DNA from 2 places in the Brockia lithotrophica genome. Region 2 is predicted to be linked to the other one. Evidence: riboswitches for the same ligand, from Rfam matches in the RefSeq annotation. Region 2 holds a riboswitch; the other holds the start of a gene.
The links. Region 2 has a riboswitch for S-adenosylmethionine ahead of metX (homoserine O-acetyltransferase MetX). Riboswitches for the same ligand answer to the same signal wherever they lie in the genome.
Positions count from the first base shown of each region.

Region 1 (6,823 bases), 160 kb from region 2:
TCCGGAAATCCGGTGCCGCCAGCGAACGGCCTTGTCTCTGTTTTTGTACCGGACAAAGGCGTTCACGGACAAACCCATCGTTCTGGGTAACTACGAAAGGACGCGAAAAACGCCCACCACCTTGCCGAGGATGCGGAATTCGAGGTCGGTGAGTGGGGGATACTCTGGGTTTTCCGCGACGAGGACCGCTTGCTTTCCTTGAAAACGAAGGCGTTTTATCGTTGCCTCTCCGTCGGACGTAAGGGCGAGGACGATTTCTCCTTCTTCGGCCGTGTCTTGGCGGCGGATGAGAACGTAATCCCCGTCGAAAATCCCTGCACCGGTCATGCTGTCTCCGCGAACCCGAAGGTAAAAGAGTGGGTTTTCCGAAGACCTGTAATCGGTAAGGGAAGCGGGGGCATACATGCTCCCTTCGGGGTTTTCCAGCGCTTCACGCGGATTTCCAGCAGGTGTGTGGCCGAGAAGGGGAACCTCGCGCACTTCCTCTGCCTCGTTTACGGCAGGAAGAGCGTTCTCCGCGTTTTGGGAGGCCGGATCTTGAAGTTTAAGAGAGCGCGACATCTTGGGGTGGCGCTGGATCGCGCCCTTATGTTCGAGTCGTTTGAGGTAGTAATGGGCAGAGGCCGTCGAGCTGAGTCCCATACCTTCGGCGATTTGCCGTACGGTGGGCGGGAAGCCGTGCGCCTGGTAAAACAGGCGGATGAAGTCGAGGACCTCGCGTTCGCGCGGGGTGAGCTCGGACGTTCTTTTCACGGGAACGCACTCCTCTCCGGCGCCGTTCGGCGGCGTACCGAATGCATTTGCTTCGAGTATACCACGCGAACGCCTGTATGGGGAATTGTGGGAGCGGGAGAACGCGCGCGGGCGGAGCGAGTCGTAGGACAAAAATCGAGAGACAAAAGTTGACTCGGGGAAAAACAGGGGCATATAATGGGCGAGGACAAAAACGTCCCGGACACGGGCCGTCGCGGCGGCGCAGCGGAGGTCTACGGGACGATGGGCCGCAGCGCTTCGACCGAGACGGCCTTTTTGCTGTGCCGCTACGAATGCCGGAATCTCGGGACGGGTTGGGGGAGGGATACTTCGTGGGCAAGATCCGCATTCTACGGGCGATGCAAGCACGGGGAAAGGTGGTGGGACCGTGTTGAACCGGATCCGGGAATTCTGGCAGCTGCCGGGCGGAAACAGCGCTTCCAAGTGGGCTAACGGAGTCGGACGGGCTCCCAGGCGTCGGGGCGGTCTCGACCCCATCGTCGAGCTCCAGAGTCGGGAAATGCAGGCGACGCTCCTCGAAGTGAGCGATCTCCCTGTAGAGGCCGTGTACGAGCGGCTGCGAACTTCGCCTGCAGGGCTATCCGACGATGAGGTGGAGAAGCGTCTCGAAGAATTTGGGCCCAACGAGATCCCGGAAAAACCCGAACTCACCGTTCTTCGGCGCCTCTACGAGGCCTTTGTGAACCCTTTTAACGTCGTCCTCCTCCTTCTCGCCGTCGTCTCGACGTTTACGGACATCGTGTTCGTGGCTCCTGAAGATCGGGATCCGTCGGGCGTGATCATCATCCTCACGATGGTCACCGTAAGCGGAATCCTCCGCTTCGTCCAGGAGTGGCGGAGCGACCAGGCGGCAGAGAAGCTCAAGCAGCTTGTCGACCTCACGATCGCCGTACGGCGTGCCGGACGGGAGCCGACGGAGATTCGTACGGAGGAACTCGTTCCCGGTGACGTCGTGCACCTCGCCGCGGGGGACATGATCCCGGCCGATCTGCGAATCGTGAGCGCCAAGGACCTCTTCGTAAACCAGTCGGCACTCACGGGGGAAGCGGAGCCGGTAGAGAAGGTGCCCACGCCGTGCCTCGGAGCGTGCGAGGGTCCTCCTTCGTCCAACCCGCTGGAACGGCACAACCTCGCCTTCATGGGCTCGAGCGTCGTGAGTGGTTCGGCCGTTGGCATCGTCGTCGCCACGGGACCGCGGACGTACTTCGGCCACGTGGCCAAGACGCTCACCGAGCGGCGCGAGGCTACGAGCTTTGAGGTGGGGGTCAACCAGGTCTCTTGGCTCCTCATCCGCTTCATGCTCGCGATGGTGCCCGTCGTCTTCTTCCTGAACTTCCTCACCAAGCACGACTGGCTCGACGCCCTCCTCTTTTCCCTCGCCGTGGCCGTGGGCCTCACGCCGGAGATGCTCCCCATGATCGTCACGGCGGGGCTCGCCAAGGGCGCGGTCTTCATGAGCAAGAAAAAGGTCATCGTGAAGCGCCTGAGCGCCATGCAGAACTTCGGAGCGATGGACGTCCTGTGTACGGACAAGACGGGGACGCTTACGCAAGACAAGATCGTCCTCGAGTTTTACCTCGACGTGCACGGCGACGAAGAGCCGCGGGTGCTCAAACACGCCTTTTTGAACAGCTACTTCCAAACTGGGCTCAAAAACGTGATGGACCGGGCGATCCTGGCCCACGTAGGCGAAGAGTTCGACTGGATGAAGACCCACTACGAAAAGGTCGACGAAATCCCCTTTGACTTCGTGCGCAAGCGCATGAGCGTCGTCGTCCGCGACCAGACGGGGAAGACACAGCTCATCACAAAAGGCGCCGTCGAAGAGATGCTCAAGGTGTGCTCGTACGTAGAGTACCGCGGTCAGGTCGTCCCCTTGACGGAGGAACTTCGGCGCGAGGTCTTGGAAAACGTCTACAGCTTGAACGCCAAAGGGTTGCGCGTGCTCGCCGTCGCCCAAAAGACGAACCCGCCGCCCGTGGGGCAGTTCACCGTAGAAGACGAGCGTGACATGGTTCTCATGGGGTACCTCGCCTTTTTGGACCCGCCCAAGGAGTCGGCCCCCAAGACGATCGCCGAACTCAAGGAGTACGGGATCGCGCTCAAGATCCTCACGGGCGACAACGACGTCGTCACCAAGGCGATCGCTGACCAGGTGGGGATCGACACCCACCACATCCTCCTCGGGGCGGACATCGAGGCGATGGATGACGAGACCTTGCGCCGCGAGGTGGAGCGCACCACGGTCTTTGCCAAGCTTTCGCCCGCGCACAAGGCGCGCATCGTCAAGGCCCTTCGGGAGAACGGCCACACTGTGGGCTTTCTGGGCGACGGAATTAACGACGCCCCGGCGATGCACGCCGCCGACGTAGGCATCTCTGTAGAAAACGCCGTGGACATCGCCAAGGAAGCGGCGGACATCATCCTCCTCGAACGCGATCTGGGCGTTCTCGTGGACGGTGTCGTCGAAGGGCGTCGCACCTTCGGCAACATCATGAAGTACATCAAGATCACGGCGAGCTCCAACTTCGGGAACGTGTTTTCCGTGCTCGTGGCGAGCTGGCTCTTGCCCTTCTTGCCCATGCAACCCATCCAGCTCTTGTTCCTCAACCTCACCTACGATCTGTCCATGACGACGATGCCCTGGGACCGCATGGACCGCGAGTACCTCAAAAAGCCCCGGAAGTGGGACGCCCCGATCATCGGCCGCTACATGGTTTGGCTCGGCCCGACGAGTTCCGTCTTCGACATCACGACCTACGCCCTCATGTTCTTCCTCATCGCCCCTGCGGTGGTCGGCGGGTCTTACTTTGTCCTGCCGGACGAGTTGAAGCCGCAATTCGCATCGGTATTCCAAACGGGCTGGTTTGTGGAGAGCCTCTGGACGCAGACGCTCGTCGTGCACATGCTCCGTACCGAAAAGATCCCCTTCCTCCAGAGCCTGCCGGGCGCCCCGCTCTTCTTGGCCACGGCGCTTGCCGTCACCGTAGATACGCTCGTTCCTTACACGCCCATCGGCACCTACTTGGGGATGACTCCCTTGCCTGGGTTTTACTTCCCCTGGCTCGTGGCGACGCTTCTTGCGTACCTCGTCCTCGCGCAGTTCGTGAAAACGCGCTTCATTCGGCGCTACGGGTACCTGATCTGAGGGGGCAAACGGCTTGGCGGAAACGGTACGGGTAACGGTCTACCGTGCGGTTCGGGGGGACGGGTGCCTCGATCGCCTCCTCGTTCTGCCGTTTTCCGAAAAACCGGGAGAAAAGGTCGGGCAAGCCTTTCCCCGCGGCAACGAAGGGAAAGGGACTTCCCTCTTCGTCTCTCGGGCCGAGCGTCTCGGAGACCTTTTCGGACGGATGGCGGAAGCGGCGCGGCGTCGTGCCCCCCAGGTGATCCTCCTCACGGGAAATACCTGGGTGGCGCGGCGCGCATTCCACTTCCTCAGGGGCGATCTTCTGCCACACGAAGGCGTAAGAAGGCCGCTCGCTTCCGAAGGGGGTGGACTCAGCTCCCTTCCGCCGAAGGAGGGGGAGGTCGTCTTCCTCACGGGACGGCAGCGCCCGGCGGGACGCGCTCTCCTCCTCCGCCGCCTTCCTCGGGAGCACCCGTCCGTCCTCGTGATCGACGCTTCCGCCCCCCTAGGCTACGGCAGAGAAGAGCTTTTCTCCTTGCTCGACACCCTCGTTTGCAAAGACCCGGCCGCCGTAGAGTTTCTCGTGGACGGAACGTGCCGAAGCTACGCCTACCTCGGCTCTCTCTCGCCGAGCGATCGCTTTGCGCCTTCCGCCGCTGAGGGAGGCGCTTCGGGTGCGGAAGCAGAGGGACGCCCTTTTGCTGAGCTTCCGGAGTTGGCAGAGGTGCACGGGGAGCTTCCTCTCGAAGCACCGCTTTCGCAGGTCCTCGCCGAAATCTTCATCCAGGACGAGGCAAATGGGGGAGACGAGGTGTTTGTGTTGTGGCGCGCGGACCTCGCTCCCGAGGACGTGGTCGAGGCGCGTGCGGAGGAAGGGAAGGACCGCCTCGTGCGCTACTTCCGGGCGATGCCGCCGCTTCTGCACGAATGCATGCCGCTTTCGTTTGCGGAGCTTCTCGTTTGGCTTGCGGGAGAAGGAGGGAGCCCGCGCGACGCGCTCGTCCTCACGCCCCCTTTCCCCGAACCGGAGCGGAACGTCCGCGTCGACCTCCTTTCGGAACGGTTGGCCGATGGGCAGGGGGTTCGTCCGGAGGAATGCGTGATCTTCCCCTTGGTCTACGGCGGTGCGGACGAATACGGTTGGGACCCATGGCGAGGGGAGACCTCACCATACACCGCCGTACACGCCGCCGGAGTTCGCATGGGGCTCGAGGGGGTGCCCGAACCCGTCGTCCTTCCCCTCACCTTTGCCCACCTCGAGGAGTACGTGCTCGACCCGACCGGTGGGGCGGACCGTGCCGCGGATCTGCCGACCCTTCGCCGCGGACTTCGCGAACTCGTCCTGGCGCTCGAGCGAGAGGGGGGTTGGAAGGGCGATTTCCCGCCCGTGTGGGAGTACCTCGACCTCCTCTCCCGGAGTGAAAACTTGCACGCAGAATTTCGCGCGTTGAGCGCCTTTTTACGTGGACGCGCGCTGCGTGTCGCCGCCCATCCCCTGCGGGAACGTTGCCTCGACGGAACGCCCGTTCCCCGCGGGATCCTCTTGGAACTCGACCTCGGGTCTCGGGCGGGGCTACTTTCCTCTTGACTCTTTGCCTTCTCCTGCGTACAATCGAGACAAAGCGTGTGCGGAAAATCAACGAGCGGTTCCTTTTCAAGCGAAAACAGCACGTCCGACCTTATCCAGAGTGGCGGAGGGACGGGCCCGATGAAGCCCGGCAACCGGCCGCGTGAAGGCGGCGGCACGGTGCCAATTCCCGCAGGACGGCAAAGTTCTGGGAGATAAGGTTCGGGGAAGCCTGCAAAGGCCCCTTTCTGATCCCAGAAAGGGGCCTTTTTCTGCTCTTCTCCATGTGTGCGAAAGGAGGTGTACGGCGTGATCCGCCTCGTAGACGTGTCCAAGACGTACACGCTCCCCGGGGGCGTTCGGGTGGAGGCGTTAAAGGACATAAACCTGGAAATTCCCCGCGGCGAAATCTTCGGCATCATCGGCCACAGCGGGGCAGGGAAGAGCACGCTCATCCGGCTCATCAACTTGCTCGAACGCCCCACGCGGGGCGAGGTGTGGGTAGATGGCGTCGAAATGACTCGATTGAGCGAGGAAGAGCTCCGCCGTCGGCGGATGAAGATCGGCATGATCTTCCAGCACTTCAACCTCCTCTGGTCGCGGACGGTCTTTGGAAACGTGGCTTTCCCCCTCGAAATCGCGGGTTGGCCGCGGGCGAAGGCGCGCGAACGCGTCCTCGAGCTTTTGGAACTCGTAGGACTTGCAGAGCACCGCGACCGCTATCCCTCGCAGCTCTCCGGCGGGCAAAAGCAGCGCGTGGGAATCGCCCGGGCGCTCGCCAACGCTCCGGATGTCCTCCTCTCGGACGAGGCGACGAGCGCCCTCGATCCGAACACGACGGACGCGATCCTCGAGCTCCTCAAGGAAATCAACGCGCGCTTCGGGCTCACGATTGTCCTCATCACGCACGAGATGTCCGTGATCGAAAAGGTCGCCGACCGCGTCGCCGTCCTCGACCACGGGGTGATCCAGGAGGTAGGAGAGGTGGCGGAGGTGTTCGCGCGGCCGCGCTCCCCCGTAACGCGGGCGCTTCTTCGGGAAGGCATCGAAGGCGGGGCGCTCGCCGCCATAGATCCGAACGCCTTGCGCGGTCCCGTCGTCCGCCTCGTGTTCGTTGGAGAGAGCGCCAACCGTCCCCTCCTCTCCGCGCTCCTTCGGAACTTCGACCTCGAGGTGAACATCCTTCAAGGTCAGGTCCGCCGCCTCAAGCGCGGGTCGTACGGGGTGCTCTACACGGAATGGATCGGGAGGGAAGAGGAGATCGCCCGCGCCCGCGACTTTCTGGAACGGGAAGGAGTCGGGGTGGAAGTCCTCGACGTCCGGGAACTTCAGGCCACCCCACGAGAGGAGGT
Region 1 is NZ_RBIJ01000001.1:369,341-376,163, forward strand. It holds gene lexA (transcriptional repressor LexA) at 91-753, opposite strand; gene mgtA (magnesium-translocating P-type ATPase) at 1,142-3,922, shown strand; gene C7438_RS01685 (hypothetical protein) at 3,936-5,492, shown strand; SAM riboswitch class I at 5,581-5,693, shown strand; partial or broken gene C7438_RS01690 (methionine ABC transporter ATP-binding protein) at 5,781-6,794, shown strand.
Region 1: another riboswitch for S-adenosylmethionine. It lies ahead of C7438_RS01690 (methionine ABC transporter ATP-binding protein); the one in region 2 lies ahead of metX (homoserine O-acetyltransferase MetX).

Region 2 (6,823 bases):
GCGGCGTGAGGAGGGCGCCGTCCTTCACCACGAAGATGTTTTCGCCCGACCCTTCCGTGACGTACCCTTCGGTGTTGAGGAGGAGCGCCTCGTCGTAGCCGGCGCGGCGCGCCTGCACCTTGGCGTACACGTTGTTCAGGTAGTTCAGAGACTTCACCTGCGGGGGAAGGATGTCCTGACGCGGGCGGCGAACGGCGACCGTAAAGAGGCGGATCCCCTTTTCGTAAAGTTCCTTGGGGAAAAGGGCGAGGGGCTCCGCGATCACGACGACGCTCGCACGCGGGCAAGACCGCGGATCGAGGCCGAGATCTCCCCGACCGCGCGTGACGACGATGCGGATGTACCCGGTCGCGAGTTCGTTGCGCCGGAGCGTCTCGAGGACGATCTCTTCGAAGTCCTCGAGCGAGTAGGGCACTTCGAGGAGGATTGCGTGGGCGGACGCGTACAGGCGCTCCATGTGTTCGCGCAGGCGAAAGACCTTCCCTTCGTAGGCGCGAATGCCCTCGAACACGCCGTCCCCGTACAAAAGCCCGTGGTCGTAGACGGAAAGTTTGGCCTCTTCTTTCGACACGAAATCCCCATCGACGAAGACCCAGGCCATGGCACAATCCACCGTCCCCTGTTTTCGCGATTTGTGGACGAGTTCGAAAACTGCGGGTACAACAAAAGCCCTGCAGCACACGTCCGCACAGGACCTGCCGCAAGGGCTTTTGTCCCTACGGTGTACGGCCCGAAGCCGGCTGAGCATCCGCGCACCACTCTGGGAGTCGACCGCCGATAGGGAGACCTCCTCCGAGAATGCGGAGGTCCTCTGACTCGGGTTCGCATCCGCCCTGTCGACGGTCCGCATTTCCGTTCGCCGCGCTGCCCACCGCCGACACGGCCCGCCGGGATCGCTCGGTCCAGACCCTTCCCCGACGGCTCGTAACCCCACCCCGCCTGCATGCCGGGGAAAGCGGAACCCTAGATCCCCTCCTGTGCACCTTCTACCCCGTTCGACACCCGGCAGAAGGAGCGTTTCACGCGTTTTCAGCTGAGAGCCCCTAGGTTTTGCTGAGTATTCTAAAGCCCCCTTGTGAAAATTGCAAGGGGGCGGACGCCGCGTTTTCGCGTGTTTGGAAACGACGAGGAAAGCTTGAATCCGCTTTCACTCCCGTATTTTCCGGGAATCCGGGGAGTTGTTACAAAAGTGTGGAGGCGCCTTCCCTTTGTACCGACGGCCCGCGATCCGTTCGCCCGCCAAGACGCCAAAAGGGTACGAGGCCTACCGGCGCGCACCGCCGATGCGGCCTTCGGCCCTGCCGGCGGTCTACGCCCCACGCGCCTTCTGAAGGGCTTGGGCGAGGTCCCAGAGGATGTCGTCCACGTCTTCGAGACCTACAGAAAGGCGAATCATTTCCGGAAGCACCCCGGCGGAGCGCAACTCCTCTTCGGAAAGCTGGCCGTGGGTCGTGGACGCCGGATGGATGAGAAGGCTCTTGGCGTCTCCCACGTTGGCGAGGTGCGAGTGCAACCGGACGTGGCGGAGGAACTCCTCGGCGTGCCGCTTCCCTCCCCGTAGCCCGAAGGTGACCACGGACGTCGCACCGCGGGGAAAGTCGCGCTGCTGGATCGCGTGTGACGGGTGTTCGGGAAACTCCGGAAAGTTCACCCAGGCCACGTCGGGGTGTTCGCGCAAAAAGGCGGCCACGGCACGGGCGTTGGCCACGTGGCGTTCCATACGGAGGGGGAGCGTTTCCATCCCCAATCCGAGGAGAAAGGCGTTTACGGGGCTTATCGACGGTCCGAAGTCGCGCAGCGCGACCGCCCGCAGTCGGGCGGAAAAGGCGGCGGCGCCAAAGGCCCGGGCAAAGACGAGCCCGTGGTAAGAAGCGTCGGGGGTGTGGAATTCGGGGAACCGCTCCTCCGGCCAGGAAAAGCGCCCGCCGTCCACCACCGCACCGGCGAGGATCGTCCCGTTGCCCGACAGCCACTTCGTCGCCGAATGGACGACGACGTCGGCGCCGAACTCCAGGGGACGGTAGAGGTAAGGTGTGGGAAAGGTGTTGTCCACGACGACGGGTACGCCTTGGGCGTGGGCGACGGCGGCAATTTCCCGAAGGTCCGGAAGAAGGAGCGACGGATTCCCCACCGACTCCAAAAGGACCGCTTTTGTCCGAGGGGTGATCTGCGCAGCGAACTCCTCGGGGTCGAGGCTTTTCGTAAAGCGCGTCTGAATCCCGTAGCGCGGAAGGAGGTTGGCTAGGAGGCTGTAGGTCCCTCCGTACAAAAACGGCGAGGCTACGATCTCGTCCCCCGCCCGGGCAAGGGTGAGAAGGGCGAGGGCGAGCGCGGACTGCCCGCTGGCGGTGAGCACCGCGTCTACGCCGCCCTCGAGGAGGGCGAGACGGCGTTCGATGGCGCGCACCGTGGGATTGGAAATGCGCGAGTAGATGAACCCTTCTTCCTCCAGGGAAAAGAGGCGGGCGGAGTGTTCCGGGCTCCGAAAGACGAAGGAACTCGAGAGGTATACGGGGATTGCCCGTGCTCCAGTTGCGGGGTCCGGTTCCGTGCCTCCGTGAATTGCAAGCGTGGCAAATCCGTAGCGGCGCGGGGGCTCGGAAGGGGGAACGCCTTCGGGATGCATCGAACTTCGACCTCTCTTCCTCGCTTACGGCATCGGACGAATTCTCATTTGCGGGATCGGGCAACTGCGGGGAAAAGAAAACCTCCAGTCCTTGTTTTGCAACGCGGTCTGTCGGACAAAAGCGACAAGGGCAGGGTTCCGCACCGTTTTTCAGCCGGAGATGGGCGACGGCACGGTTTTCTCGGAGGCGCTCCGAGATGCGGCCAGAAGCGCGGCCCCTTCGGGATCCGCCGAGGCGGGCGCGGGATCGGGAAAGAGCTCGGGGGCGTGGCGACGGAGGATTTCGCCCACCTGCTCTCCTTCGACGAGAAAGGCGTCGTGGCCGTATTCGGATGCGACCTCCGCGTAGATCGCGTCCTTTCCGAGGGCACGCAGGTGTTCGACGAAGCTTCGAATCTCTTCGGGCGGGTAGAGGAGGTCTCCGCGGAAGCCTACGGCGACGATGCGGGCGCGGTACCCGCGGGCGGCCTCCCGCCACCCTCCTCGCCCGCGGCCGATGTCGTGGGAATCCACCGCCTTGAGGAGGTAGAGGTAGCTGTTCGCGTCAAAGCGCTCGACGAGCTTCTCCCCTTGGTAGAGGAGATAGCTCTCCACCTGGAAGGCCACCTCCCGGTGGTCGTGGCCCCATCCGTGCTTGAGGGAACGGCCAAAGCGGCGCGCGAACTGTTCGGGGGTGCGGTAGGTGAGAACCCCGATCATGCGCGCGAGGGAGAGTCCGACCGCTGGCGGGTCGTCTTCCGGGTACTCCCCCTCGCGCCAGGCGGGATCGGAGGTGATTGCCAGACGCCCTACGGCGTTAAAGGCGATGGCAAAGGCAGATGTTGCAGGCGTGACGGCCAAGGGGACGAGGAGGTCCATGAAATCCGGGTACATGAGCCCCCACTCGAGTACCTGCATCCCCCCCATCGACCCGCCGATGACCGCAACGACGTGGTTTACGCCGAGCTCGATGAGACCCAGACGCTGCGCCCGCACCATGTCGCGAATCGTGACGAAAGGAAACCGAGCTCGGTACGGCCTTCCATTGCGAGGGTCAATGCTCCGCGGGCCGGTAGAGCCGTCCTGCCCCCCGAGCACGTTGAACGTGATCACGCGAAGACGGCGGGGGTCGACGGCCTTCCCCACCCCGACGAGCGGATGCCACCACCCCGGGGCCGCGGAAGTCCCCACCGTGCGGTGGCTCCCCGTAAGGGCGTGGCAGACGAGGACGACGGGGGCCTCCGCAGGGCCGACGTCTTCGTACGCGAGCTCCACTTCGGGGAGGACCTCCCCCGACTCCAAAGTAAGCGGTCCGAGGCGTACGCGGCCCTCGACGCGGCGAATGCTTTCGCCCATCCCCCTCCTCCTTTCCCGCAGCGCAGTGCGCGCCGACAATCCTTCCTTTTTGCACGTATCCCACGCAAAAAAACAACCCCCTTCCTGCAGGAAGGGGGAAACGGAGCACCCGAAGCGGGCACATCCGGAAGGGTTCGCCGAAGCAAACCCCTCTTATCTCCCAGGAGAACGCCTCTCCTGCAGGATTTAGCACCTCGCCCCGCCGCGCCGTACACGGGGCAGGTTGCCGGGCTTCATCGGGCCAGTCCCTCCGCCGCTCGCGATAAGAGGGTGAATCCGTTGTCAACGGCCGACCGGCACAATTTCGACCCTACGACGACGGGCGCGTGCGGCGTCGTCGTAGCCACGGGCCGAAACGTCCGGGCGCCCGCAGAGTTCCGCGTTGACCGTATTGTACGGGAGATCTTTCCCCGTGTCAAGAGAAAATTCGCACCGCCTCCGCGTTCCCGGATTCGAGGATCAGTCCTTGTACGGATCAAAGTCTTCGGGGCCGGCCATCACGACCACGAGCGGCCGCAGACGGTGGAGGATCTCGATCGTGGGGCCTTGGGCGGCGAGAACTTCTTCGAGTGGGCGATACACCTGCGGTGCCTCGTCCACGTCACCGCCGCGGAGGATTACACCGCGGCTCTTGAGAGCTTCGAGCATTTCCTCCCGTCGCACACGCCCGGGCTGAACTACTTTACCCTTACGGATTTTGCCCTTAGCTTCTGTGCGGCTCATAATCCGGCCAGCACCGTGCACTGTGGAGTAGAGAGCAGAACGCTGAAGCTCTACAACTTCTGGATTTTCCGATTCAGTGCCGCGAAGGATTACTGAGAGGTCCCCCATGCTTCCGCCCACGAAGCTCCTCTGTCCCGGCCACGCCGGAGTCGCACCTTTGCGCACCACGATGAGTTCGCGGCCGTCGTGGACTTCCCGCCAGGCGAAGTTGTGGTGGTTGTGGACAAGGTCGAGCTCTTGGCCACCCAAGATGCTAACGACTTTGCGCGCCACCCACTCGCGCCCAACGTAGGCGTACTCGCCCGCCAGCGTCATGAGCGCCCAGTACCTCTGCCCGAGCTCGCTCCCCAAGTCGAGGAGGGCGAGGTGCTCGGGTACGGAATCGCCCCACTTCTTCCCGGCAGCGAGGGCGAGGAAACCCCGGGCGATCGTGTACCCGAGCCCCCTCGATCCGAAGTGCACGCCGACCCAAATGCGGTCCTCTTCGTCGGCAAAGACGTCGACGTAGTGGTTTCCGCCGCCTACCGTTCCGAGCTGCATGCGCGCCTTTTCGCGAAGCTCCTCCCGCTCCGAACGCGGCGCGGGAATGGCGTCCCACGCCTCGGACTCGAACAGGGGGTGATCCACGGGAGCGTCCGGTGCCCGGTTCGTCCGCCCAAGGCCAAAGGAGATCGTCGCCTGAATTTCGTCGGCGATTTCTTCGAGGTGGTCCTTCAGGTCGTCCAGATAAAGGTCCGTGAGGATCGCCGCGTTGCCGCAGGCGATGTCGAAGCCCACGCCCGCCACGCTTACGGCATGTTCAAAGGCGGCAACGCCGCCTATGGGCATCACGTAGCCCACGTGGCCGTCCGCCATGAGCGCCGCACGGACGGCGTGACGGGCGACGTCCTCGATTTGCCTGAGCGTTTCCTCGTCGTGGCGTCCGAAAACGAAAATCCGTTCGCGGATCGCTTGACGGGAAGCCACCTCTACCACCTCCTTCCCCTTTTGCGGTGTGCGTTGAGGAGAAAGGCCCGCTTCCGACGAGACCCTTCACTACGCGCGTTTCTCACGTCGACGCACCCAGCGGACGAACTCTCCCGTAAATACCGTATCCCACAGCGGCGTAGGCTCGCGAAAGGCCACAACGCGAGCTACGAGCGACGAACCGGATTCCGGCGGGTCCGGTACGGCCACGTACCCCAGGACGCGCGGTGCAAAGACGACGAGGAGTTCTCCGGTGCCGAAATCTACGTCCGTCACGTAGCCGAAGACCTCTTCCCCCGGAGCAAAGACGTTCTTGTCCCTGCCGCCAAAGGGGTCGAGAATCGCCTGCCGGACGCTCACGCGGGGCGGCTCCGCCCGAAGAACCCGGACGTCCACCCGCTCTCCCGGAGAAAAGAGGTCGCGCAGCGTCCCCGGAACATACCCCCAGGCGGCCTCCTTGGGAGGGACGTCGAGAAGATGGCCGTCCACTTCTACCCACAGCCTCCGGTCCTCCACGTGGCGGACGACGCCAGGCCGGACGTCACCCGCGGCGAGCGGAAGCGGATCGAGGGCCCGCAGGCGGCTCCAGCGCCCTTCTCCGAGGGGGACGACGGCAACCTCCTGACCGACGAGTTCGAGGGCGTAGGCGAAGTTGACTTCCGGAAGCGCCGCTTCTTCCCAAGGAACGACCCCCTCGCGCCCGTCGTCCAGGGCGACGAGGAGGCCTCCTCCTTCTATGCGGAGCACGCGGGCGGTGCGTCGGCCTTCGTCCACCAAGGGAAACTTCCCCCTCTTTCTGAGCTTGCGGAGGTGTGCGGCGAAGGAGACGCGGAGGCCGTGCGGCCTACGGCCGCCCTACGCCGCAACTCTCTGCTTTCATTACACCACCCTTTCGGCCGTTTGTCCACCGCTCTCACGTGCGGATGCGGACCGCCCGCCCGCCTTCCAAGGGGATGGAAAGGTCGATTCGCCTCACCTGCTCCGCTTCCCGAGGTTTTTGAGCACGTACGCGAGGTCGCGGTAGTCGACGACGCCGTCTCGGTTGAGGTCCGCGCGCGCCTCGGCAAGCGATTTCCAGGGGGCGCGCTTCCCCAGGTGACGGGTGATCTCCGCGAGATCGCGGGCGTCGATTCTTCCGTCTCCGTTCACGTCACCTGCCAAAAGGAGCGGAAC
Region 2 is NZ_RBIJ01000001.1:210,500-217,322, reverse strand. It holds gene ilvE (branched-chain-amino-acid transaminase) at 1-601, opposite strand, end outside; gene C7438_RS00965 (O-acetylhomoserine aminocarboxypropyltransferase/cysteine synthase family protein) at 1,310-2,626, opposite strand; gene metX (homoserine O-acetyltransferase MetX) at 2,777-3,961, opposite strand; SAM riboswitch class I at 4,112-4,230, opposite strand; gene C7438_RS00955 (RtcB family protein) at 4,421-5,650, opposite strand; gene C7438_RS00950 (hypothetical protein) at 5,720-6,427, opposite strand; gene C7438_RS00945 (S8 family serine peptidase) at 6,623-6,823, opposite strand, start outside.